Alkalinema sp. FACHB-956: one gene and its partner. The protein of the gene in region 1 binds, or shares a complex with, the protein of each later gene. Links are inferred from orthologs where the notes say so. Each region holds a gene or a part of one and is shown in the gene's direction. Other genes may lie near its edges.

Evidence for each region.
Region 2: the proteins of rpsG (region 1) and tig are in contact, whole or in part, in a crystal structure (PDB 3GTY), measured with the Thermotoga maritima proteins. The link is inferred for Alkalinema sp. FACHB-956 from one-to-one orthologs. Residues at the interface, in WP_004081843.1 of Thermotoga maritima: Lys34, Lys52, Lys55, Glu59, Arg62, Gln63, Glu66, Asn67, Lys69, Val71, Arg95, Ala109, Lys110, Lys111, Gly112, Arg113, Pro114, Glu117, Glu121, Ile124, Ala125, Tyr127, Asn128, Asn129, Thr130, Gly131, Lys135, Asp139, Arg142, Met143; in WP_004081061.1 of Thermotoga maritima: Glu122, Val124, Val129, Leu130, Tyr133, Glu188, Gly259, Ile262, Tyr263, Glu266, Ser270, Glu273, Gln274, Glu277, Arg308, Gln311, Ile312, Ser315, Tyr316, Glu325, Arg329, Arg336, Leu363, Phe366, Trp367, Arg373, Leu377, Arg381, Leu384, Glu387.

Annotation. Positions count from the first base shown.
Region 1 is NZ_JACJRC010000021.1:73,240-85,596, forward strand. The notes cover bases 5,687-8,513. They hold rpsG (30S ribosomal protein S7), read left to right. Parts: upstream 5,687-6,778; coding sequence 6,779-7,249; downstream 7,250-8,513. Other genes in these bases: H6G21_RS19200 (iron-sulfur cluster assembly accessory protein), read left to right, coding at 5,687-5,931; rpsL (30S ribosomal protein S12), read left to right, coding at 6,075-6,458; fusA (elongation factor G), read left to right, coding at 7,315-8,513. Outside these bases: gltB (glutamate synthase large subunit), read right to left, coding at 1-1,022; H6G21_RS19190 (phosphodiester glycosidase family protein), read left to right, coding at 2,320-4,173; H6G21_RS19195 (cupin domain-containing protein), read left to right, coding at 4,761-5,207; more of H6G21_RS19200, read left to right, coding at 5,596-5,686; more of fusA, read left to right, coding at 8,514-9,438; tuf (elongation factor Tu), read left to right, coding at 9,461-10,690; rpsJ (30S ribosomal protein S10), read left to right, coding at 10,863-11,180; H6G21_RS19230 (LON peptidase substrate-binding domain-containing protein), read left to right, coding at 11,421-12,074; pheA (prephenate dehydratase), read right to left, coding at 12,174-12,357.
Region 2 is NZ_JACJRC010000005.1:186,793-199,253, forward strand. The notes cover bases 620-3,550. They hold tig (trigger factor), read left to right. Parts: upstream 620-1,350; coding sequence 1,351-2,751; downstream 2,752-3,550. Other genes in these bases: H6G21_RS08880 (aspartate-semialdehyde dehydrogenase), read right to left, coding at 620-660; clpP (ATP-dependent Clp endopeptidase proteolytic subunit ClpP), read left to right, coding at 2,953-3,550. In the rest of the region: more of H6G21_RS08880, read right to left, coding at 1-619; more of clpP, read left to right, coding at 3,551-3,636; ATP-dependent protease ATP-binding subunit ClpX, read left to right, coding at 3,714-5,060; H6G21_RS08900 (alpha/beta hydrolase), read left to right, coding at 5,237-6,130; H6G21_RS08905 (M3 family metallopeptidase), read right to left, coding at 6,190-8,034; H6G21_RS08910 (NADPH-dependent FMN reductase), read right to left, coding at 8,178-8,723; H6G21_RS08915 (HAMP domain-containing sensor histidine kinase), read left to right, coding at 9,192-10,073; H6G21_RS08920 (NAD(P)H-quinone oxidoreductase subunit H), read left to right, coding at 10,238-11,422; H6G21_RS08925 (hypothetical protein), read left to right, coding at 12,216-12,434. UniProt on the Bacillus subtilis protein: Involved in protein export. Acts as a chaperone by maintaining the newly synthesized protein in an open conformation. Functions as a peptidyl-prolyl cis-trans isomerase.

The DNA of each region.
Region 1 (12,357 bases):
TGTTCCAGCAGATCCGGCTGGTTACGGAAGGCTTCCGGCACCATCACCATCAGTGCTTCCATGGGGCTGCGGCCACAACGTACCATCAGTTCCAGCACGTTATCCAAGGTGGCGGAGTCGCTGTTGTTCGGATCGACGATCGGTTTGAGATCCACCATGCGATCGTCCCAGGTTTCATGGGCCAGATCCGCTTCCCGCGCCACCATCCAATTGATGTTGCCCAGCAGGGTGTTAATTTCGCCGTTATGACCCACTAACCGCATGGGTTGCGCCAAGGGCCACTTGGGCATGGTGTTGGTACTGAAGCGGCGGTGATAGACGGCAAACGTTGCGGTGTAGGCCGGATTGGCTAAATCTCGGTAAAACTCGCCCAAGACCGCCGATCGCACCATGCCTTTGTAAATAATGCGTCGGTTGGAGAAGGAACAGAAGTACAGTTCCGTCAAGCCAGCGGCCTTAGCTTGTTTTTCAATGCGCTTGCGGCACAGGTACAGCACCCGTTCCAAGTCATCACCCGTTTGACCGGCGGAGACAATCACCTGTTCGATCTGGGGTTGATTGTCCCGTGCTTGAATGCCGAGAACCTCTGGCTGGACAGGTACCAAGCGCCACCCCACCAGGGTTAAGCCTTCCTCCGCCACCACTTGCTCCGTGATCTGGCGGGCTTGGGCGGCTTGGGCGGCATCCTGGGGCAAAAACACCATGCCGACGCCCGTATTTTGAATCGTCAGGGAGCCTTTACCGGCTGCTAGACTCCATTGATTCAGGATTTCCCAGGGCATACTGGTCATGACCCCGGCCCCATCACCGGAATCTTGGTCTGCACTACATCCGCCGCGATGTTCCATGCAGCCTAGGGCAACCAAGGACTTCTGCACTAGATCGTGGCTGCTTCGACCCTGCCGATCGGTAATGAAACCAACGCCACAGGCATCCCGTTCTTCCACTAGCCAGCGTTGGCCTTTGTATCCACTCAAAGATAAATCCAGTGGAGCATTTAAATTTGAACTTGCGTTACCCATGACATGGCTCATTTCGTTCATTTCACCGAAAAGTTAAGGATTAGGCTTTTACATTCCTAGACAAACTATCCAGAATCAGCGGCATCCTGAATGAAACTAGGGCTATAAAAGGTTGACAGGGATCTTTTAAAAATGGCAGCTAAGGTGCCTTCTACCGGTTGACTGGGACTATCAGGTGAGCATCATTCCTCGATCGGGAACGTGACCTGAATACTCGGTTCAGCAGGAGTGGGGCCGGTTATCGCGAGCCTGCTTGAAGAACTTCCCTCGGATCGTGCAGCCAAAATAAATCGATCGGTCGCAACTTTCTAGGGAGTGCGATCGAACCACTGAAGCTTCTACTCTGTGCCAAACAATTCACGGAGTTTCCCCAATTCAGCCTTGAGAAAAAGCTTTGATCTACTTTGATCCACTAAGTCTCTACAAACAAAGAAGTCTCTACAAACAAGTCTCTACAAACAGACTCATCCTGAAACAATCACCCAATTGACCAGTCTGTGCGCCTCAATGGGGTCACTTTGGAAATACCTAATACCTAGGCTACCCAAAACTAATCAAGGCACAGAGACAGGGGCTAAAAGTAGCTAACTTTAGCCCACACCATCATCTCCCAAACCCGTGGCCTAGCGCAATTGGGGAGTGTTGGTTGACAGTTGAGGGAAATCCATCTCAGACCCAGGAAAATGAATTTCAATATCCTCATCTTAAGGAGTCAGAGTAGAGCATTCTATAAAATAAATCACCCTCTGACAATCCCTTGCCGTGGGTTTGTGTGGTGGATAGGCCATAGTGGGTTCTCCATCATTGGTCGTACCACAGGTGATTCTCAAAAGACGATTGATAGACAACGATTTTCAATCTTTCTCGTAATCGCTTGCATAATGTTTAGGTTTCACAATGTTTTTTTCGGTGTAGCGTTGAAGGACGTGTTGGGGCCTGGGCGATCGTTGAACGGTGTGGTAACTGGATAGTGCACGCTGGATAGCGAGGTTGAGGCTGCTGTCTTGGATGACAATGGACTCGGATCAAGCCTGCAAGCGGTTGCTGTTGTTTAAACACTTGCTGTTGTCTAAACACTTAACTGTTGTCTAGAAACCGTGCTGAGTTGTCTAGAAGCAGCGCTGGCCTAGGGCCGACGATCGTGTCAAAACGTCCACAGATGGGTGATGTTCTCAGGAAATCCAGCAGGAAACACCGTAGTCAGGAGACAGCGCGTCAAAAAGCAGCGCGTCAAAAAACAGCACATCAAAAACAACAGTCATCAACAAGCGTGGATAGGCTTTGTAAGGAGTGGGGCATGAACTTAAATCAGGGACAGTCTAGGCAAACCTTCTCCCTCAAAGGGTTGGGGACAACAATACTCGTCATCGGGCTGGGAATCGGGACAGCTTTACCAGCCTTGGCGGTTCCGCCCAAGCCCCCGAGCTTAGAACAACCGCCCTCGGCTCCTACCCCCAATGCGCCAATGCTGAGATCCCAAACGAATCCATCCTGGATACAGGGGCGGCAAATTTTGCTCAATGGTCGAACATTTAATGCTGCTTGGGGCCAATGGCAAACCTCGACAGGCAATCGCATCGCCCTTTCGGAAGGAGCATTAATGCAGCTAATCGGACTGCGTTTTCTCAGTACCGAAAATCTTGGGCAGCAGCCGATCGACTGGTTTGTAGACCCCCAGCGCCCCCCGGCTCCGCTGCCGGTGCAGCGGATTCCCCCCGTACGCTATCTGGATATCACGGCCTTGGCCAACCAGTGGGGTTGGCAAGTCCAAGCCAAGGGAGAGGTGCTCGAACTGAAAACCCCGAGTGCGGCTTTGGTCAATTTACGTCAAGGTCAGCAGCCTTGGGGGGAACGCCTCGTCGTGGATCTCGATCGCCCGACTCCCTATCAAGTGGATGCCCAAAGCCAGGAATTGTTGATTACCCTAGAGGCCAAAACCGACGCTGCGTTGATCCAACGGTTTAAGCCAACGACCACTGGGATCATTAAGTCTCTGAAACTAGAATCGATGGGCGATCGCACAACCCTGCGCCTCGGCGTGCCCATCACCCAACGGCCCTCCCTATTTACCTTAAGCAATCCTAATCGCTTAGTCATTGACATTGGAGCCTTCCCCCTCCAACCCCTTGATATTGCCTGGGGCAAGGGCTTACGGTGGCGGCAACAGGCGTTAACACTGGGGACAACGCGCTTTCCAGTCATTGCCCTGGAAATTGATCCCAAGCAAACGGGGGTTCGGCTGTTGCCCGTTCTACCCAACTTCCCCACGATCGCCGGAACGGCCAGTCTGCTGCAAACGGCACAACAGTCCCAGGTGAGTGGGGCCATCAATGGCGGATTTTTCAACCGCCTTAATCAGTTGCCGTTGGGTGCAATTCGCTTAAATGGACAGTGGCGATCGGGGCCGATTCTCAATCGCGGGGTCGTCGCTTGGACGGAGCAAGGGCAGTTTCGCTTCGATCGCTATAGCCTCAAAGAAACAGCCATTTTGGCCAATGGGCAACGCTTTCCCCTGACCTATTTCAATAGCGCCTATGTGCAGGCGGGCATTGCCCGGTACAACGCGGAATGGGGCAGTACCTACACCACGCTCTCGGATAACGAAATTCTGGTCACGGTGCAAAATAACCAGGTGACGGAACAAAAAAATGCAGGCAAGGCGGGAGAAACGGTGGCCATCCCGACGGGATCTGCCTATCTGCTGGTTTTTCGATCGAACCGGACGGCGGCAAATCAGTTTACTCCAGGCACCGCAGTACAACTCGATCGGGTGGAATCGATCCCCGGCTTGGAAGCCTACCCCCATATGGTGGGCGGCGGGCCTCTCCTGGTCAAAAACCGCCAAGTTGTTCTCGATCCCGCTGCGGAGCAGTTTAGTGTCGCGTTTGCCCAAGAGCGGGCCGCCCGCAGCGCGATCGGGCAACTGCCTGATGGCAAGATTCTGCTAGTGTCTGTCCATAACCGCGAAGGAGGGAGTGGGCCTAGCCTGGGTGAAATGGCTAGTATTATGCAACAGTTAGGAGCCGTGGATGCGCTGAATTTGGATGGAGGGAGTTCAACAACGCTGTATCTAGGAGGCCAAATTCTCGATCGTCCGCCCCGCAGTTCTGCCCGTGTCCATGAAGCGATCGGCGTTTTTCTTCAGCCTTAATTTTGAATCATTTTGGAGACAGGACTACGTTGCATCCAGTTGCAACACCACTGTAATTCCAGTGAATGCACTCAAAATGCACCAGAATTGCACCGATTTCATGGGATAGTTCAGCATTCTCCATGATTTCTCTTCCGTTGTGGATGTGAGACAACTCATGGGGATAGTCAAGTGCACAGGTGTCTCAGGGATGCTCAGGGATGTCCCACCCCGTTGAATGTTTTTATTCAAACTGATTGGACTTCCACCTCAATTGAGTCCCAATTGAGTCTCAATTCAATGAATCCCATTAAGCCCCCTTGAAGCTGATTTCCTATCCCCGTGAAGAATGGGTGAAATTCAGTGAAATTACTCACTTCGCACTAGTCGCACAGAAACGGGTTTGTTAGGGTGAAAGGGCAAAAGTTTTCGGGCTGTTCTTCGAATTCGTGAAACACTGTCGATCGGGTTCATCGCACCCTGTATGCAAATTCACACAGCCGTTCTCTTCGTGACTCGGTTCTTCGACCGCTCGTAGCTCAACGTTAGGTGACGATCCCTGGGCACAACGAAAGTTTTGAATTTTTACGGTTACAGTTTTACGAATTATTGATTCTAAGGAGTGGAATATAGTGGCTCAACCTCAAGAAATGACTCAAGTTCCCGCCCTCACGTTGTCTACTTCTAATTTGAAAGGCATCGCAGCAACTGAACTCCGTCCCTGGGGGTCGTTCACAATCCTAGAAGAGGGGCGGGGTTACAAGATTAAGCGGATTGAAGTTAAGCCGGGACATCGCCTCAGCTTGCAAATGCACCACCACCGAAGTGAGCACTGGATTGTTGTCGCAGGGACTGCGAAAGTGACCTGTGGAGAAGAGGAATTGACCCTAAGTTCGAACCAATCCACCTATGTTCCCCAATGCACACCCCACCGATTAGAAAACCCCGGTGTGATTTCTCTGGTTTTGATTGAAGTCCAAAATGGCGAATACTTGGGTGAAGACGACATTGTGCGTTTCCAGGATGACTATGCACGGGCAACGCCCGATCGCTAATTTGGTAGTTGATCATTTGACCAATTTCGGGCTACTCATCCATCCATGGTTCGATACGGCAAGCTCCCACGCTGCACGCCCCCCTGAACAATGGACAGGTAAACTATCTTAAACATCAAGAGGGAAGGACCCGGTGCGATCCTTCCCTCTTGCCGCAGAAGGAAAGCGGGTGTGGAATTTCTGGAACGGGTGTGGAATTTCTGGAACGGGTAGTGCAGCGACGGAATCCAAGCAATCTAATCCGCTTTAACTTCAAACACAATCCGCTAGAACGGTCGATCGCTGGAACAGAGAGTGCGCTTGAGGGGGCGATCGTCCATGGGGAATTGCGGCATATTAGGATGGCAACAGTAATGTTTCCCCTTCTAGTTATTCCTCGTTTAAATTCATGGTTTATCTCAGTGCAGCAGCGCTGGCAGAAGTCAAGCGTACTCGGCAGCGACAACATCCTACTGCATACTATTTGCGGATTATGACCCAGGAAGGCGGCTGTTCCGGCTGGAGCTATCGGTTAACTTGGTGCGATAGCCGCGCGTCCGATGACGTAGAACAGCAGTGCGAAGATATCACAGTCATTGTGTCGGCGGCCCAATGGCCTCATCTGGAGGGACTGAAAGTTGACTATGCTGAAGATCTGATGGGCGGTAATTTTCAGTTTGACAACCCGATCGCCACGGCGGTTTGTGGCTGTGGTTTTTCATTTTCGATCAATTCACCATCATAAAGTAGCAATTGGATCCTAGAAAGTTTACCTTTAACTTTTGAGCTTTAACAAATACACCCAAAAAGTTTGACAGGGGTCGTCAAACCTTGGTACCTTTAATATTTGTTGAAAGTTGGAACAAGCAAAAATTTACAGGCAATAAGATGCCCACAATCCAGCAACTCATTCGGGATGAGCGCAATCGCGCTCGAAAGAAAACTAAGTCCCCGGCGCTCAAGGCTTGTCCTCAACGTCGTGGTGTCTGTACTCGTGTTTACACAACAACGCCTAAGAAGCCCAACTCGGCTCTGCGGAAAGTTGCCCGTGTTCGGTTAACCTCTGGTTTTGAGGTGACCGCTTACATTCCAGGGATTGGTCATAACCTCCAAGAGCACTCCGTTGTCATGATTCGGGGTGGTCGTGTGAAAGATCTGCCTGGAGTTCGCTACCATATTATTCGTGGCACCTTGGATACTGCTGGTGTGAAAGATCGCAAGCAGGGTCGCTCCAAGTATGGTGCGAAGCGTCCTAAAGCTGCTGCTAAGTAACGCACATTTAGATGTCGTTTAGATGTCGTTCTTGTTAGGTGACGTGCTTAGGTAACGTACCTTGTTTTAGGTTTGGTCAAGAAAGTGTCTGGGGTTTCCCATGAGTTGCGGACACTTTCTTCAGTCGTACTAGTTCCAGTCACAAACTAGATGGAATTGGTCTGCTAGGTTGCCCATAAAGGATTTTGGTTTCACGAAGGGATTGATGCTGAATTCCGAAGCCATCCTTGGGTTGGGAATACCTAGCTTTTCACTGTGTCTGGGCTGATGATTTCTAGGTCGGTCTTCAGACTGTATTTCTCAACTCTGAAAGGATTCTTATGTCTCGTCGTACGGAAATCAAAAAGCGTCCGATTCCTCCCGATCCTGTCTACAATTCTCGTTTGGTAACCATGACTTCCCGTCGCATCATGCGCAGCGGTAAGAAGTCTTTGGCGAACCGCATTATCTATCAAGCCTTTGACATCATCAAAGAACGCACTGGGGCTGATCCCATGGAGGTTTTTGAGAAGGCTGTCAAGAATGCGACTCCTCTGGTGGAAGTCAAAGCTCGACGGGTGGGTGGTGCAACCTATCAAGTGCCCATGGAAGTTCGGAGCGATCGGGGAATTGCCTTGGCGTTGCGTTGGTTGATCCAGTTTTCGCGGCAACGGGCTGGGAAATCCATGGCGAGCAAATTTGCCAATGAACTGATGGATGCAGCCAACCAAACTGGTAGTGCAATCCGGAAGCGAGAAGAAACTCACCGGATGGCTGAAGCGAACAAAGCCTTCGCACACTATCGGTATTAAAACGTATAGAATCTTTACAGCGTCTTTACTGACGTTATCCCTATCCAACGATCGAGGAGGTAACCGTGGCTCGTACCGTTCCGCTCGAGAGAGTACGAAACATCGGAATTGCTGCCCATATTGACGCGGGCAAGACCACCACAACGGAACGGATTCTGTTCTATTCCGGTGTGGTTCACAAAATTGGCGAAGTACATGATGGTGCTGCCACCACTGACTGGATGGAGCAGGAGAAAGAGCGCGGTATCACCATTACTGCGGCTGCAATCAGTACCCAGTGGACTCGTCGCGATCCAGAACAACCGAATAAGCCTGCTGAAGGTGCGCTGGAACACAAGATCAACATTATTGATACTCCAGGACACGTAGACTTCACCATTGAAGTTGAACGTTCTATGCGAGTACTCGACGGTGTGATTGCAGTTTTCTGCTCCGTCGGCGGTGTACAACCCCAGTCTGAAACGGTGTGGAAGCAAGCCAACCGTTATAGCGTCCCCCGGATTGTGTTCGTTAACAAAATGGATCGGACAGGGGCTGACTTCTACAAGGTTTACGGTCAGATTAAGGATCGCTTGGGAGCCAATGCAATTCCCATGCAGATTCCGATCGGCGCTGAAGATAACTTCAAAGGGATTGTGGACTTGGTGCGCATGAAGGCGTACATCCACAAAGACGATCTTGGCAAGGAAATTGAAGTCACTGACGTTCCTGCTGACCTCAAAGATCGGGCTGAAGAGTTTCGTGTCCAGCTGATTGAAGCCGTGGCCGAAACCAGCGAAGAACTGATGGAAAAATATTTCAGCGGTGAAGAATTCTCCGTTGAAGAAATCCAAACAGCCGTTCGTAAAGGCGTGCTGGATGGCTCGATGGTTCCAATGTTCTGTGGCTCTGCCTTCAAGAATAAAGGCGTTCAGCAACTGCTCGATGCAGTGGTGGATTACATGCCCGCCCCGATCGATGTGGCCGCTATCCAAGGCACTCTGCCCGATGGTTCTGTCGCTGAGCGTCCTGCCAGTGATAATCAACCACTAGCGGCTCTAGCCTTTAAGGTGATGACGGACAAATTTGTAGGTCGTTTAACCTTTGTGCGGGTATACTCGGGTGTTCTCAGCAAAGGCAGCTACATCTACAACACCAGCAAAGGTAAAAAAGAGCGCGTCTCTCGCCTCATCGTCTTGAAAGCCGACGAGCGGATTGACGTGGACGAGCTACGGGCTGGCGACTTGGGTGCAGTCCCTGGTTTGTCTGATACCTTGACGGGTGATACGCTAGCGCCCGAAGGCGATAATATTGTTCTGGAATCTTTGTTTATTCCTGAGCCGGTTATCTCGGTAGCTGTAGAGCCTAAAACCAAGAGCGATATGGAAAAGCTTTCCAAGGCGCTTAAGGCTCTTTCTGAGGAAGACCCCACCTTCCGCGTCAGTATTGATTCTGAAACGAATCAAACCGTGATTGCAGGGATGGGTGAGCTGCACTTAGAAATTCTCGTCGATCGTATGATGCGGGAATTCAAGGTTGAAGCTAACGTTGGTGCACCTCAGGTCGCCTACCGAGAAACGATCCGCAAGCAAGTTCGTGCTGAAGGAAAGTTTGTCCGTCAGTCCGGGGGTAAAGGACAGTATGGTCACGTGGTGATCGAACTGGAACCCGGTGAAGTCGGTTGCGGTTTTGAGTTTGTCTCGAAGATTGTCGGTGGTACCGTTCCTAAGGAATATGTCGGGCCGGCGGAAAACGGGATGAAGGAAGCTTGCGAATCGGGGATTTTGGCAGGCTATCCGCTGATCGACGTTAGGGCAACCTTAGTCGATGGATCCTACCACGACGTGGACTCTTCGGAAATGGCCTTCAAGATTGCCGGTTCTATGGCAATTAAGGAAGCCGTGATGAAAGCTTCTCCGGTTCTCCTCGAGCCTGTGATGAAAGTTGAGGTCGAGGCACCGGAAGAATACCTGGGTACAGTGATGGGGAACCTGATTTCCCGTCGCGGTCAAATTGAAGCCCAGGGTGTGGAACGGGGTACTGCAAAAGTGGTTACCAAGGTTCCACTGGCTGAGATGTTTGGGTATGCGACAGACATCCGGTCTATGACGCAAGGTCGAGGTACCTTTACAATGGAATTCAGCAACTACGAGGAAGTGCCTCGGAACGTGGCTGAGGCCATCATTGCGAAGAACAAAGGGAACGCATAATTTGCAAGAGGAACTGTAGAAAATGGCACGCGAAAAGTTTACACGGACTAAACCCCACGTCAACATTGGTACCATCGGTCACGTTGACCATGGTAAAACCACCCTGACCGCAGCAATCACCTCGACCTTGGCTGCTCTGGGTCAAGCTGCTGCTAAAAAGTATGATGAAATCGACGCAGCCCCTGAAGAAAAGGCTCGTGGTATCACCATCAACACAGCTCACGTAGAGTACGAGACTGCAAGTCGGCACTATGCTCACGTGGATTGTCCCGGTCACGCAGACTACGTGAAAAACATGATCACGGGTGCTGCTCAGATGGACGGTGCTATTCTGGTTTGCTCGGCAGCAGATGGCCCCATGCCCCAAACCCGTGAGCACATCCTGTTGGCTCGTCAGGTGGGTGTACCTCGTCTGGTCGTGTTCCTTAACAAGAAGGACATGGTGGATGATGATGAACTGCTGGAACTGGTAGAGCTGGAAGTTCGCGAACTGCTCAGCTCCTACGATTTCCCCGGTGATGACATTCCCATCACCGCTGGTTCTGCCCTGAAGGCCCTAGAGCAAATGCAGGCTAACCCCAAAACCCAACGGGGCGAAAATGAGTGGGTTGATAAGATCTACGAACTGATGGATTCCGTGGATGACTACGTCCCCACCCCTGAGCGGGAAGTGGATAAACCCTTCTTGATGGCAGTGGAAGATGTGTTCTCCATCTCTGGTCGGGGGACAGTGGCTACCGGTCGGATCGAGCGGGGCATGATCAAGGTCTCCGAAGAAATCGAAATCGTCGGGATTCGTGACACTCGTAAGACCACGGTGACCGGGATTGAAATGTTCCGGAAGCAGCTGGAAGAAGGTCAGGCTGGTGACAACGCAGGTCTGTTGCTGCGCGGTATCAAGAAAGAAGATATCGAGCGTGGGATGGTATTGGCTAAGCCCGGTTCTATCACTCCTCACACCCAGTTTGAATCTGAGGTTTACATCCTCAAGAAGGAAGAAGGTGGTCGTCACACTCCGTTCTTCCCTGGCTATCGTCCTCAGTTCTATGTGCGGACAACCGACGTGACCGGTACGATCAATGCGTTCACCGCTGACGATGGTACCACTGCGGAAATGGTGATGCCTGGTGACCGGATCAAAATGACCGTGGAACTGATCAACCCGATCGCAATTGAGCAAGGGATGCGCTTTGCTATCCGTGAGGGTGGCCGTACCGTTGGTGCGGGCGTTGTGTCCAAGATCCTCAAGTAGAATGACTTAGGATTACTGGGGGAATTCATCGGTTTTCCCCCAGTAACTCCTGTGATTTATGTTTGCTAATCTTTCGTATTTTCGTCAGCGTTGACCTTAGCATTAATCACTACTTTTGTTATTTCAACGCTTGATGTCATCTGAACCTTGACAATATAGATAGGCATTTTCAATGGCAACGATTCAACAGCAAAAAATCCGGATTCGACTCAAGGCCTTCGATCGTCGCCTTCTGGATACTTCCTGCGAGAAGATTGTAGACACAGCAAATCGTACCAATGCAACGGCGATCGGCCCGATTCCCCTTCCTACCAAGCGCCGGATTTATTGCGTCCTGCGCTCTCCCCACGTAGACAAGGACTCCCGTGAGCATTTTGAAACACGCACCCACCGCCGCATCATTGATATTTATCAACCTTCGTCTAAAACGATCGATGCATTGATGAAGCTCGATCTACCAGCGGGTGTTGATATTGAAGTTAAGCTTTAATTACTAACAACATTAATTAGTTGTTTTTTAGGAGACGGCTTTTACCGGGTGAAGGTAAGAGCCGTCTCTAGTCATTGTGTATAGGTTGTTCTAGAACGTCATTTCTCTAGAATGCAATTGGCCTGCACCACAATTTGGCTGGGACATACCCTGAGTGCCTCCATCAAATACATTAAGATTGGATACATTAAGAGATACATTAAGAAAAGTAAGCAACGTCTCCTCTCCTTAGCAATTCCCATGGCTTTCTCCTCGATCGCGGTTCGTGAACTTCCTCTTTTCCCGTTGCCCGGTTTAGTTCTGTTTCCAGGCCGACCCTTGCCGCTACATATTTTTGAGTTTCGTTATCGCATTCTGATGAATACGATCCTCGAAACCGATCGGCAATTTGGGGTTTTGATGTGGGATCAGGTTAAGGGTGAGCCTGCTCTAGTTGGGTGTTGCGCAGAAATTATCCAATTTTATCGCCTGCCCGACGATCGCATGGAGATTTTGACCTTGGGGCAGCAGCGCTTTCGGGTGTTGGACTATGTGCGTGAAAAACCCTACCGCGTTGGACTGGTGGAATGGTTAGAAGATGAACCGACCCAGAAAGATTTGCGGCCCCTGACCCAAGAAGTAGATCAACTTTTGCGGGATGTGGTTCGTCTATCGGCCAAGTTGAGTGGCGAGGCGATGGATTTACCCGAGGATCTCCCGACCACCCCGATCGAACTATCCTACTGGGTTGCCAGCAATCTTCGAGGGGTTCCAGAAGAACAACAAACGTTGCTAGAGATGCAGAATACGTCAGCGCGCTTAGAGCGGGAAATTGAGATTTTGTCCTCGACCCGCAAACACTTGGCAGCAAGAACTGTTTTGAAAGATACTTTGGGCGGAGATTTTCCGAATTAATCCCAAATTCCCCAAGTAGTTCCGCACAACCCGAAGTCGTCCGAACTAGCGGAGATTTCCCGAATTCGCTCCGATTTGCTCCGAATGGGTAAAGCCTACTCATTCGGCAATTTCTGCATAGTTTTTAAGGTCATAGCTGCCAAACAGTTTGACGGTTTCAGCTTGCGCGATGAGTTCCCGCAAAGCTGCTTGTGTAATGGCTGCTCTGGCATCCGCTTCTAGATCTAGAAAAAATAAGTAGTCACCCATCGATCGCTTGCTGGGGCGAGATTCAATCCGACTC
Region 2 (12,461 bases), on another replicon or contig:
GCGGGTCTCGTTGACCATTTTCATTTCTTCTTCGCAGTAGCCGTTGTCGCCCAACTTTGAGTTATGGGGGAACAAATTGAAGGCTAAGGGGTAAGGCAAAATTTCTGGGGTGGGAGTTTCTCCATTAAGGATAGCCTGGGATTGGACTCTAACCTCTTCCATGGCCCGCGCGCCCGCACCACTCGCGGACTGGTAGGTGGCTGCAACAATCCGCCGGATGGGCTGCACCTGATGGAGGGGGTAAATCGCCACGGACATGAGAATCGTGGTGCAGTTGGGGTTAGCAATCACGCCCCTGTGGTTCCTAGCCGCCTCAGGATTCACCTCCGGCACAACTAAAGGAATCTCGGGTACCATGCGAAAGGCACTGGAATTGTCGATCATGACTGCGCCTGCTTCGACAATGCGATCGACCCAAGCTTTGGAAATGGAAGCCCCGGCAGAGGCAAGAACAATGTCAACTCCCTTAAAGGAGTCCTCATTGACGGCTTCAACTAAAATATTTTGACCTTGAAAAGGTAAAGTCACTCCTGCAGAGCGGGGAGATGCCAGCAATTTTAATTCCGAGATGGGAAACTGCCGCTCCTCCAACAGGGCCAGAAGCTCTGTTCCCACTGCACCTGTCGCGCCTAGGATGGCGACGCGATACGACTGACTCAAACCGAACCTCCTACAATCGAACCGTTTCTAGGGAAAACTTTTAATCTCAAACCCTGACTATTAATCTCAAAAATAGTGAGGAATCTCAAAAATCCAGTGAGTCTAAAATCCAGTGAGCCTAGAATCAACTGATTACAATCTTGACCCAAGCCCTTCTTACCGAATATTACCAATCTAATTACTGACTCTAAAAAATAATTGAACAACTGACCTCAAGGGGAAATCTCTATACTCCTTAAGTTTTGCGATCGTCCTTAACATAAGCCTCCCGAGGAGAGTTTCACAGGACCGCATCGGATCATTATCAAGAATTGCACGACCAAAGGACTCCCTCACGAGATTCATTCTTGCCCCTTACTTGATACCTCTTTCAGGTGCAGCCAGTTCTTCTCCTCAGCTCTTTTCCAATGCTCAGGTATTGCTCTAATGCTTCAGAAACCCATAGCTTCAGGAACCCATAGGTTGAACTTCCAGCAATGTGAAGTTAAAAGCTCCTAGGCCAGTAATTATACTTACTATTCAATTGAGTTTTCTGAATTCTATCGAACTTTCCGGATCACCCAGCACAAATTTTGTGATCGATTTCGAATTAATTTGTCGCAAAAATCCACAGAGTAAGTGAACGATCGCGCACACCAATGAGTTAGTATAGCTTACTGCGAAGCAGTGAATCTAGAGTTTTTACACGCGATGAAAGTAACCCAGGAAAAGCTACCCGCCAGCCAAATTGGCTTGGAGATTGAGATCCCGGCGGAAATGACCAAGAAAGCCTACGAGGCGACCATTCAAAAGTTCATGCGCCAAGCCAATATCCCTGGGTTCCGCAAAGGCAAGGTTCCCCGGCAGGTGGTGCTTCAGCGGTTTGGGGCTATGGGAATTAAAGCCACGGCCTTAGAAGATTTGATTGATACTGCTTTGAAGGATGCCCTCAAGCAGGAAAAAATTGATTCGCTGGGGAATTTCCAACTCAAGTCTGACTTCACAGGGTTGGTGGAAAGCTATGAACCTGGTACTCCGCTGACCTTTAAAGCCTCAGTAGACGTACAGCCCGAAGTAACCCTGAAGCAATATACCGGCTTGACCGTACAGGCGGAAGAAATTAAGGCGGATCCCGATCGGGTTGCAACCACCCTGGAAGGCTATCAAAAGCAACTGGCAACTTTGGTTCCCGTGGAAGATCGGGGGGCGCAACTGGGAGATGTGGCGGTGGTTGACTACCATGGTCGCTATACTCCTGATGCGGAGGGGGCTGAAGAAGTGGATGTCCCCGGTGGCAAAGCTGATAACTTCCAACTGGATATGGAAGAAGATCGCTTTGTGCCCGGCTTTGTTGCAGGGCTGATCGGTATGAAAGTCGGCGAAACCAAAGAAGTAGAAGTTCAGTTTCCCGAAGATTACTTCAGCGAAGAATTGCAGGGGCGGCCCGCGAAGTTTTCCATGACCTTGAAGGAACTCAAGGGACGGGAACTGCCGGAATTAGATGATGACTTCGCCAAAGAATTGAGCGAAGACGAATTTGAAACGATCGCGGCCCTGCGAGAAAATCTGGAAACTCGCTACCAAGAAGAGGCCGACGCCAAGACTAAGCAGAATAAAGAAACTGCACTGATCAATGCCCTGCTGACTCAAGTTGAGGTGGATTTGCCGGAAACTCTGGTGGAGCGGGAACTCAATTACATGATCACGCAAACCGCCATGCAGCTTCAGCAACAGGGAATGGATGTGCGGAAGCTGTTCAACGAAGACACGATCGCCATGCTGAAGGAGCGGTCCCGTGAAGAAGCCATCGATCGCCTGAAGCGCACCCTCGCCCTCGGCGAAGTGGCCAAGCAGCAAGAACTCAAAGTGGATGAGGCTGAACTCAACAGCAAGTTCAAAGAAACCATGGAAGCCTTACAAGGTCAGGATATTGATCCCGATCGCCTCCGCTCAGTCCTATCAGAAGATTTGCTAAAGGAGCAAATCATTGCTTGGCTCGAAGCCAATAACACGGTTGAGTTAGTACCTGAAGGAACCTTAGAAAGTCAGGACGACGAGACCGCTGAAGATGATTCAGAGGCCATTGAGGTCGCTACCGAAGTCGTAGAATAGGTCAACCCTCGGACTGGATAGAGATAAAGCTATCCAGTCTTAATCTTTTGGAGCAAAGATCAACTCCCACGGATTTGATCTTTCCGTAGATTTTCGGAAATCGCCAATGAATCCCTGGAAAACCCCGACAGACCTTGGCGACTTAAGGCATAATGTGAGCAAGAACGCTTAAAATCAAGGACTGCAACGGTTTAAACCGCTATGGTGATCTCTCAATCCTCCGGCTACGGGCTTACGAGTACTTGTCGTCATGACGTGATTTCGGCGTCAACGGTTGTTCCCATGGTGGTTGAGCAGTCTGGACGAGGCGAACGCGCCTTCGATATCTACTCTCGGCTTTTACGGGAACGTATTATCTTTTTGGGAACGGATGTCAACGATACGATCGCGGACTCTATCATTGCCCAGATGCTCTTTTTGGAAGCTGAGGATCCGGATAAAGATATTCAGCTGTATATCAACTCTCCAGGTGGATCGATCACCGCTGGCATGGGGATTTACGATACCATGCAGCAAGTGCGCTGTGATGTAGCGACCATTTGTTTTGGATTAGCCGCCAGCATGGGTGCGTTTCTCCTGTCGGGAGGAACCAAGGGTAAGCGGATGTCGCTTCCGAGTTCCCGAATCATGATTCACCAGCCCCTAGGGGGTGCCCAGGGGCAAGCCGTAGACATTGAAATCATGGCCCGGGAAATCCTTTATCACAAAGATACTTTGAATCGTTTGTTAGCGTCCCACACAGGACAGTCCCTAGAGCGAATTGCTGCTGATACGGAACGAGACTTCTTTATGTCTGCGGAAGAAGCACAGGAGTATGGCCTGATTGATAAGGTGATTTATCGCCAAGATCGTGTCGGGGCTGAATCTCTTGCTGTCGCTTCCTAACTTTTAGCGTCTGTCCTGCCTAACCGTTGGTATTGAGGCCCATTTCGAACCGATCGCTGCACGAGGTTTAAACGTCTATGCCGCCGAAAAATTATGACTCCCATCTCAAATGCTCTTTCTGTGGCAAGTCCCAGGAGCAAGTGCGGAAGCTCATAGCAGGCCCCGGTGTTTACATTTGCGATGAGTGTGTGGATCTCTGCAATGAGATTCTGGATGAGGAGCTGTTTGACAGTGGTTCTACCCCCCAACCCGTGCCGCGTCGGGATCAACCTGCGGAAAAACGACGCACCCGGACGTCTCCCATTAGCCTAGGCCAAATTCCTAAGCCCCGGGAAATCAAGAAATATCTTGATGAGCACGTCGTGGGACAGGACGAGGCTAAGAAGGTGCTCTCGGTGGCTGTCTATAACCACTACAAGCGCCTGAGTTATGCCGAGTCGAAGGCTGAGGGGGGTAAGACTGAAGATTTGGTAGAGCTACAAAAGTCCAATATTTTGTTGATTGGCCCCACTGGGTCAGGCAAAACGCTCTTAGCTCAGACCTTAGCGGCAATTTTGGATGTGCCCTTCGCGGTCGCCGATGCTACCACACTGACGGAAGCAGGCTATGTCGGTGAGGATGTGGAAAACATTCTGTTGCGACTCTTACAAGTGGCAGACCTTGATGTGGAGGAAGCCCAACGCGGCATTATCTATATCGATGAGATCGATAAAATTGCCCGTAAGAGTGAAAATCCTTCCATTACCCGTGACGTTTCTGGGGAAGGGGTACAGCAGGCATTGCTGAAAATGCTGGAGGGCACGATCGCCAACGTTCCGCCCCAAGGGGGACGGAAGCATCCCTATCAAGACTGTATCCAGATTGACACCAGCAATATTCTGTTTATCTGTGGTGGCGCATTTGTTGGACTGGAGAAAATTGTCGAACAGCGGATTGGCAAAAAGTCCATGGGCTTTATCCAAACCACGGGCGAAAGCCTAAGCCGGGACAAGCGAACGGCGGATGTTCTGAAAAATATGGAAGCCGACGACATTGTCAAATTTGGCATGATCCCGGAGTTTATTGGACGGATTCCCGTGTCGGCGACGCTGGATCCGCTAGATGAAGATGCGCTGGCCGCGATTCTGACGGAGCCGAAAAATGCTTTGGTGAAGCAGTATCAAAAGCTGATGAAAATGGACAATGTGCAGTTGGAGTTCCGATCGGATGCGGTTCGGGCGATCGCCCAGGAAGCCAACCGCCGCAAAACCGGCGCGCGCGCACTCCGCAGCATTGTGGAGGAACTGATGCTGGATATCATGTACGAGTTGCCATCCCGAAAGGATGTTTCGCGCTGTGTGATTACCCGCGACATGGTGGAAAAACGATCGACCGCTGAGTTACTCGTTCATCCCTCTTCCTTACCCAAACCCGAATCCGCTTAATTGCTGGCGAAGCTTAATTGCTGGCGAGATTCCCAACTATGCTTCAGCAACAGAAGTGAGCCATGGGACGTAAGCCATCATGGGAAGTGAGCCATAGAAAGTTTACAAATGAGTCCCTCGTTTTGAGTTCCTGGTAACTTGAAGACGGGGGATTTTTCGATCGAGGGTGCAGCTCCATGCCGTTTATTACAATTCGCCACTGTCCGCACTATTACGAATGGATCACGGCAGTGGGACAGCAACGGACTCACCGCCCTGTTTTAGTGTTTATCCATGGTTGGGGCGGCTCGGCTCGTTATTGGGAATCAACGGCACAGGCACTAGCCCAGAATTTTGACTGTTTACTGTACGACTTACGGGGTTTCGCCCGATCGCAGTTATCTCCGCAGAATCCCCACGATCGCTATACGCTAGATGCCTATGGGGAAGATCTGGTGCAGTTACTGCAAGCCCTTCAGGTTGACACGGCCACTGTGATTGCCCATTCCATGGGGACTTCGATCGCGGTGTATTTTCTCCAGCAATCAGCTATCCAACAATCCGCCATCCAGGTCGATCGGGCAATCTTAACCTGTGGTGGAATTTTTGAATATGACGAACGGGCGTTTGCCGCCTTTTATCGGTTTGGACAATGGGTCGTCAAATTTCGGCCCCGCTGGTTGTATCAGTTACCTGAAATGGATCGCTTACTGATGCAGCGCTTTTTGCATCGGCCTATTGGCAAGCGCGATCGCCAAGCTTTTTTAGAGGATTATCTCAACGCTTCGGAAGCCGCCGCCATGGGCACACTCTTGGATGCGGTCAGTCAGCACGCCATTGACACATTGCCCCAGCATTTTACGGATCTGTCTATCCCCACCCTGCTGATTTCAGGGCAACACGATCGGATTATTCCGCCCACCTTAGGTCAAAAGGCCGCGGCTCTTAATCCAAGGATCCTCCATCAGATGATGCCTCAGGTTGGGCACTTCCCCATGCTGGAGGATCCGGAAGGGTATTTAGCGTTGGTACGATCGTTTCTTGGGGTGGAATCCGTCATTCAACCGATTCCCGTGGGCGATCGGGGATAGCCGTTCCAGAATCGTTACATCCAGAATCGTTACACCCAGAATCGTTGCACCCAGAGAATTTATCCCAGCGTGGCTTGGAGTTGATCTAACAAGGTTTCCACATAGGAGAGTGCCCCCCGAATCGTAGCGGTGTCCTCCAGATCGACTCCGACATACTTGCGGAGGGCTTCCACCTGATCCAAACTGCCGCCTACGGACAGTAACTCCAGGTAGCCCGGAAGGAAATCTTTGCCCATTTCGCGGTACTTCTGGTAGCAGGCCAAACTGACAATATTCGACGCGGTGTATTGATAGCAGTAGAACGGTTTGAAGTAGATATGGCCAATTCTGGCCCAATCGTATTGGTGCTCTGGCAGAATTGCGATCGCGTCTCCGCCTAATTCTCCATACAGTTGCATCCAGGTATCGTTGACAAACTGACTGTTAAAACTGCCCTGGGCGGCTCGATCGTGGACGGCCAACTCCAACCGACTAATCGTGCTTTGGCGGAAGAGGAGATTGAGCTGGTCTTCCAATTGGCGAGTAATTAACGCTTTTGTCAACGTTTTATCACCCTCTGCCTGTTTCAGTAGATAATCTAACAACAACAGCTCGTTGAACGTCGAGGCAATCTCTGCAGAGACCATCGGGGGATTGCTATTGAAATAGGATTGCCGATCGCCAATCCAAGCAAAATGCAAACCATGCCCCATTTCGTGGGCTAGGGTAAATAGGGAATTGTAGTCATCCGTGTAGGATTGCAGCAGGTAGCTGTGTTTGCCATGGACGTACCAGCAGAATGCACCACCTCGCTTACCAGGACGCACCTTCGCGTCCACCCAATTACGGATAAAGAATTCCTCCGCGCGACGGGCATAGTTGACATCGAACTGTTCCAAGGCTTTGAGCAGGGTATCTACGCCATCTTTGTAGGAAATGGCAGGTAGGGCGGTGTCATCTGTTGTCCAAGGCGCATAGAGATCGGCAGTGCGGATTTTTTGGCCGAGGGCTTGGTTTTTCAGGCGGTAGTAACGCTGAAAAAGGTCGAACCGATCGCGGGTGCCGTCCATAATGGCGCGAAACACGGGTTCTGAGACTTCATCGGCCAGAAGTTGTTTTTCCAGGGTGGAGGCATAGCCCCGCATCTGATTTTCCAACTTGTGATCCTGGGCCACCGTATTAAGAATGTAGGCATACAGCGAGTTGTGTTGCTGCATCACCTGGCGAATTGATAAATAGGCTTGGGTGCGAATCTCCCGATCGGGGTGGAACGCTAACGCCCCCAGTGCTGCTTCTGTATCAGCCGTGCGGCCATCCGGTGTGGTCACAGGGGTATATGTTTGTTCACCTAAATGCACCGATCGCAGTTGGATAAAGGCTTCCCGTCCAGTCAAGCTATCTTGGTTACGGGTTTGCTCGACTTCCTCCGACAATGTGTAGGGGCGATATTTAACAATCTGCGCTAAATAATGTCGGTAGGGTTGCAATTCCGGGGCTGCTTCTAAGGCTGCAAAGACAGTGGGATCCAGCTTTTTCAACTCCAAATCAAAAAAGAGTAACTGGTTCTGGATTTGCGTATAGGCTTCCATCATCTTGTCAACGTACTGCTTTGCCTCGGTATCCTGGGTATCCGCCGAAAAGATCAAGGACGGAAATGCATAGAGATATCCTGTCCGTTCAGCGATCGCCTCCAAGATGCCCAAACAAGTTGCAATTTCTGCTGCTGTTAGGGTGTGAACCCGTCCGCGATAGGTTTGCCGAAAATCGCTCGCTTGGTGACTGAGCGCTTGTAAGTCCGCTTCCAGTGCCGGATCCTGAAAGTCTTTATACAAGTCCGATAAGTCCCAGGTGGGTGCCTCTGCCAACGCCGACAATTGGGCCTGAAGGGTTTCTGAGGCAAAGCAGGAAGAGGGGCGATCGAGCATAGATTTTACCGTGGCTATGAAATTGCAACTTGTTGAACTGAAACGAAATGAGTTGAGCACAACTCGGGCATCCGCGGCCAAGCATCTAGACCAGCGAAATGGAACAGCCTAACGCAGCCTAACCCTAACGCAGCCTAAAACGGTTATGGTGCGACACCACGAATCTTCTGCGTGTGATCGACCAAGCTTTGGACAAATTGGTCAAACCGCTGATTTAGCGCCGCATCCACCAGTTGGCCCTCCGGCGTAAAGGCTTGCCAAGCTTGACCGATCGCGACTTGTTCCGGAATGACCCATGCGTGCACCCACCGCATAATCAAGCGTAGATCATTCAAGGCATTGCTGTTGGATTGCCCACCCAGGACACTAATCAGTCCCGTCACCTTGCCCGACAGCTCTTCAAAGCTCAGCAGATCGAGGGCATTTTTCATGACACCGCTGACACTACCGTGATACTCCGGGGTGGCTAAAATTAGCCCATCGGCAGCCTTCACCGTGTCCCGTAATGTGGTGACATCGGGATAATCGGGATAGGTTTTGCCCCCGTTACAGAACGGTAAATTCATTTCCCGCAGATCTAAAACCGTGACTTCAATGCCGAAGGCTCGCACCCGATCGACCGCTTGCATCAAGGCTTGATAACTGTGGGAGTCAGGTCGCAAACTGCCACCTATGGCAACCATTTTCATTGCTTTCACCCAATAAACTTTCACACGATCAATTCAGCATTGTCAGCATTATTTGACGTTAGCGCCAACCCGTCAGACGACGCCCTTCTTCCACAGCGGCGTTGCTGCGATCGAGCGCCTCTTTGAAGGCTTGGCAAGTCGATTGAATCCAAGGACGATGCAGGATGTTTTTCATGGAGACCCTCCAACCCGGACTGCCATCAAGGCAATCAATTACTTAAACAGGTATTAACTCGAAGTCATTTCGACTACGCTTAAGATAGCAAGAACACGCCGATCTCGTCAAGCGCATCCCAGGGGAGACGCATCAAGACCCATCAACTGACCCATCAACTTAAGTTCGCCTGAGCCTTTAGGGGTCTGTGTACAAATCAAATTCCAGGGGAAAGGGGGAAGGGGTCGGTGGGTAGAGGGGGAGGGGCAGCGACATTAACGAGCAGATGTGCAAGCTGGAATCTGGCGGTAATATTGAGGGGGTGTAGGTCTAGGCTGAGCGATCGAACCCTGGCGGTATTCGGCAATCCTGCCACCCCTTCACTCGCGTCTCAATCGATTACCCAGCCGGAAGGTATTCAGTTGCTATCCAATCCCAATTCAATTCCCGAACCCACAGCCCTAGAATCTTGGGCCGCGATCGAGCTAGCCCAATTTAAGGCTAGCTTTTTGGCGCGTACCTCCCATGAGTTGCGATCGCCGTTAAATGGCCTCATTAGCAGTCTGCAAATGATCCAAGCGGATCTCTGCGACAGTCCTGAAGAAGAGCGGGAATATGTTGCAATGGCCCACAGCGCTGCCCTCAAATTGGTCGAGCTACTGGATGAGGTCATTGATGTCTCCAAGGTGCAGTGGGGATCTCGATCATTGAAACCGGAAGCGATCGATCTTGATTTACTACTGCAAGAGATTGCCTACTGCACCCACCTACAGGCCCAAAATCGTAACCTCCGTGTTTATTTTCCAGAACTAGAAGACACGATTTTGATCTATGGCGATCGGGCCTGTCTACAACAAGCGTTGACCATCTTGGTAGACATTCCCTTAACCATCATGCAGGAAGGTCAAATCTATGTGGATCTACAAGTCATCGGACAACAGGCTTGCATCCGACTTCAAGACGATCGATCTCCAGCGGATTGGGATGGGGCGATCGCAGTGCTCAACTCTCCCAAGCCTGAATTTCCCGAGCTCCAGTCCCTCCCCTCCGATCCCAGACTTCTCCCCCAATTTTCGCCCGCTTTACGGCTCCTCATCGCCAAGGAACTACTGGCCGCGAATCAAGCCAGCGTAGAGATTGTGCAGGAAACCGATCGGCCGACCCTCCTCTGTCGGCTGCCCTTAGCATCCCCCTAACCCATGCCATAGAATTGGGTCTAACCTATTTCTCCGCTTAGAAATTCAAATTTCGATCTTGTATTCCAGCGCAAATACTTCGGGATTCCAGTCCGTATAATAGAGCAATGGGTACTTTTGCGTATCCTACTCGCATTTCACGAGACACGGGGAGAAGTTCAGTCATGCCAATGATCGAAACCAAAACCGAACCCATGGTGGTGAACATGGGGCCACACCACCCAGCCACCCACGGGTGTTTTCGGTTGGTGGTCACCCTCGATGGCGAAAATGTTATTGACTGCGAACCCGTCCTAGGCTACCTCCATCGCGGCATGGAGAAGATTGCTGAAAACCGCACGACCATCATGTACGTGCCCTATGTCAGCCGTTGGGATTACTACGGCGGCATGTTCAACGAAGCGGTGACGGTGAACGCGGTGGAAAAGTTAGCAGGGATTACCGTTCCCAAGCGGGCTAGCTACATTCGCGTCATCATGCTGGAGCTATGCCGACTGGTGAATCACCTGCTCTGGTTAGGGCCATTCGTGGCAGATATTGGGGCACAGACACCCTTCTTTTATACTTTGCGCGATCGGGAAATGATTCTTGACCTGTTTGAAGCCGCTACAGGCTACCGCATGGTCAACAATAACTACTTCCGGGTCGGTGGTTTGGCGGCAGATCTCCCCTACGGCTGGGTCGAAAAGTGTATCGACTTCTGCGACTACTTCACGCCCGTCATCGATGAATACGAACGCCTCATCACCAATAACCCCATCTTCCGGCGGCGGTTGGAAGGGGTAGGCGTACTCTCCCGCGAAGATGCCATTAACTATAGCTGCTCTGGCCCCATGCTCCGGGCCTCTGGTGTGAAATGGGATCTGCGCAAAGTCGATCACTACGAGTGCTACGACGACTTTGATTGGGAGATTGCCTGGGCAACGGAAGGGGATTGCTATGCCCGCTACGTGGTGCGGATGCAGGAAATGCGCGAATCCCTCAAAATCATTCGGCAGGCGATCGCAGGACTGCCCGGTGGCTCCTACGAGAACCTGGAAGCCAAGCGTATGGTAGAAGGCCCTAAATCCGAGTGGGGAGGCTTTGACTATCAATACGTTGCCAAGAAAGTAGCCCCCACCTTCAAAATCCCCAAGGGTGAGCATTACGTGCGCCTAGAAGCGGGTCGGGGGGAGATGGGCATCTTCATCATGGGTGACGACAATATGTTCCCCTGGCGCTGGAAAATCCGGGCTGCTGACTTCAATAACTTGCAGGTCTATCCCAAGTTGGTGCAAGGCACTAAAGTGGCGGACTTGTTTGTGATTCTGGGTAGTGTGGATGTGGTCATGGGATCGGTCGATCGATAAGTCGATCGATAATTGAGTAGATGGATTGTTGATCCCCGACCCATCTGAGTTGGTGGAGTGTGCTCGAACGTTGAATGTTGAGATCTTAGAGATCCCATTTTCAAGTCGAGCTCACTTTATTCGATCGGATAATCTAGCTCGGCTAATTACGTTGTGAATAGGTTGTGGCAAAGAGAGTTCACAAGACTCTCTTTTTTGTCTTTATAGAAGGGATGACGCTACTTTTCTGATCCCCTGTCCGAGATGGTCAAGTCCTTGGCCCACGGGGTATCTATTGATACCTCGATCACTACCATCATGCTTGGGTAGGCCCCCACAAAACTTCAATATAACCGGAGAAATATCGGCGATCCCGTTACTTAACTTGGTAAAACTTTAGACATTTGACCGGGGTATTACCTTGGAATTGTTGCCAACTTGGTTGTGGTACGAAAATACTCCTTGCGCAAACCCCAATATTGCGTTTTAATCAAATCCTGCATGGTAAAAATAATCTTCTGTCAACGCGAGTTAAAACATTGAAATTTCTCTCGCAGGATTGATTTTTCTATGGGTTGACAGGGAATGGATTCGCAGAGGGCATCTTTCTTTTCTGCCCGGTTTTGTCTGTTGATTTCGCTCATTTGCGCATTTCAATCTGCATTCCACTGACTTACGCTGATTTCCATATTCGATCAAACAGCATACTGTCGCTTTGACAGTGATTTCTTGTGCTGCCATGGATTGGCGATTTCGTCAGCTTTTTTCCCGTGCAAAATTGCGTTCACTTTCCCACCCTACACAGAGAGAACTTATGAAGTACCAAGCGCAATTGACTCCTTGGGTTATCTATCAAATCTCGGCTGAACAACGCATCCCTGTGAGTCGCTTTCGCCGTCGGAACGATGCAGATGCTTACTTAAAAGTTCTGCGGAGCACAAAACCCGGTTCCGAGTTCTTAGTGGCATTCGACACTGAGAGCTTTGCACAACCTGACAAGGCAGCTGAAGGCAAGGAACTAGCAACGGTGTAGAAGTCGAGCATTCGTGGGCTAGTGATC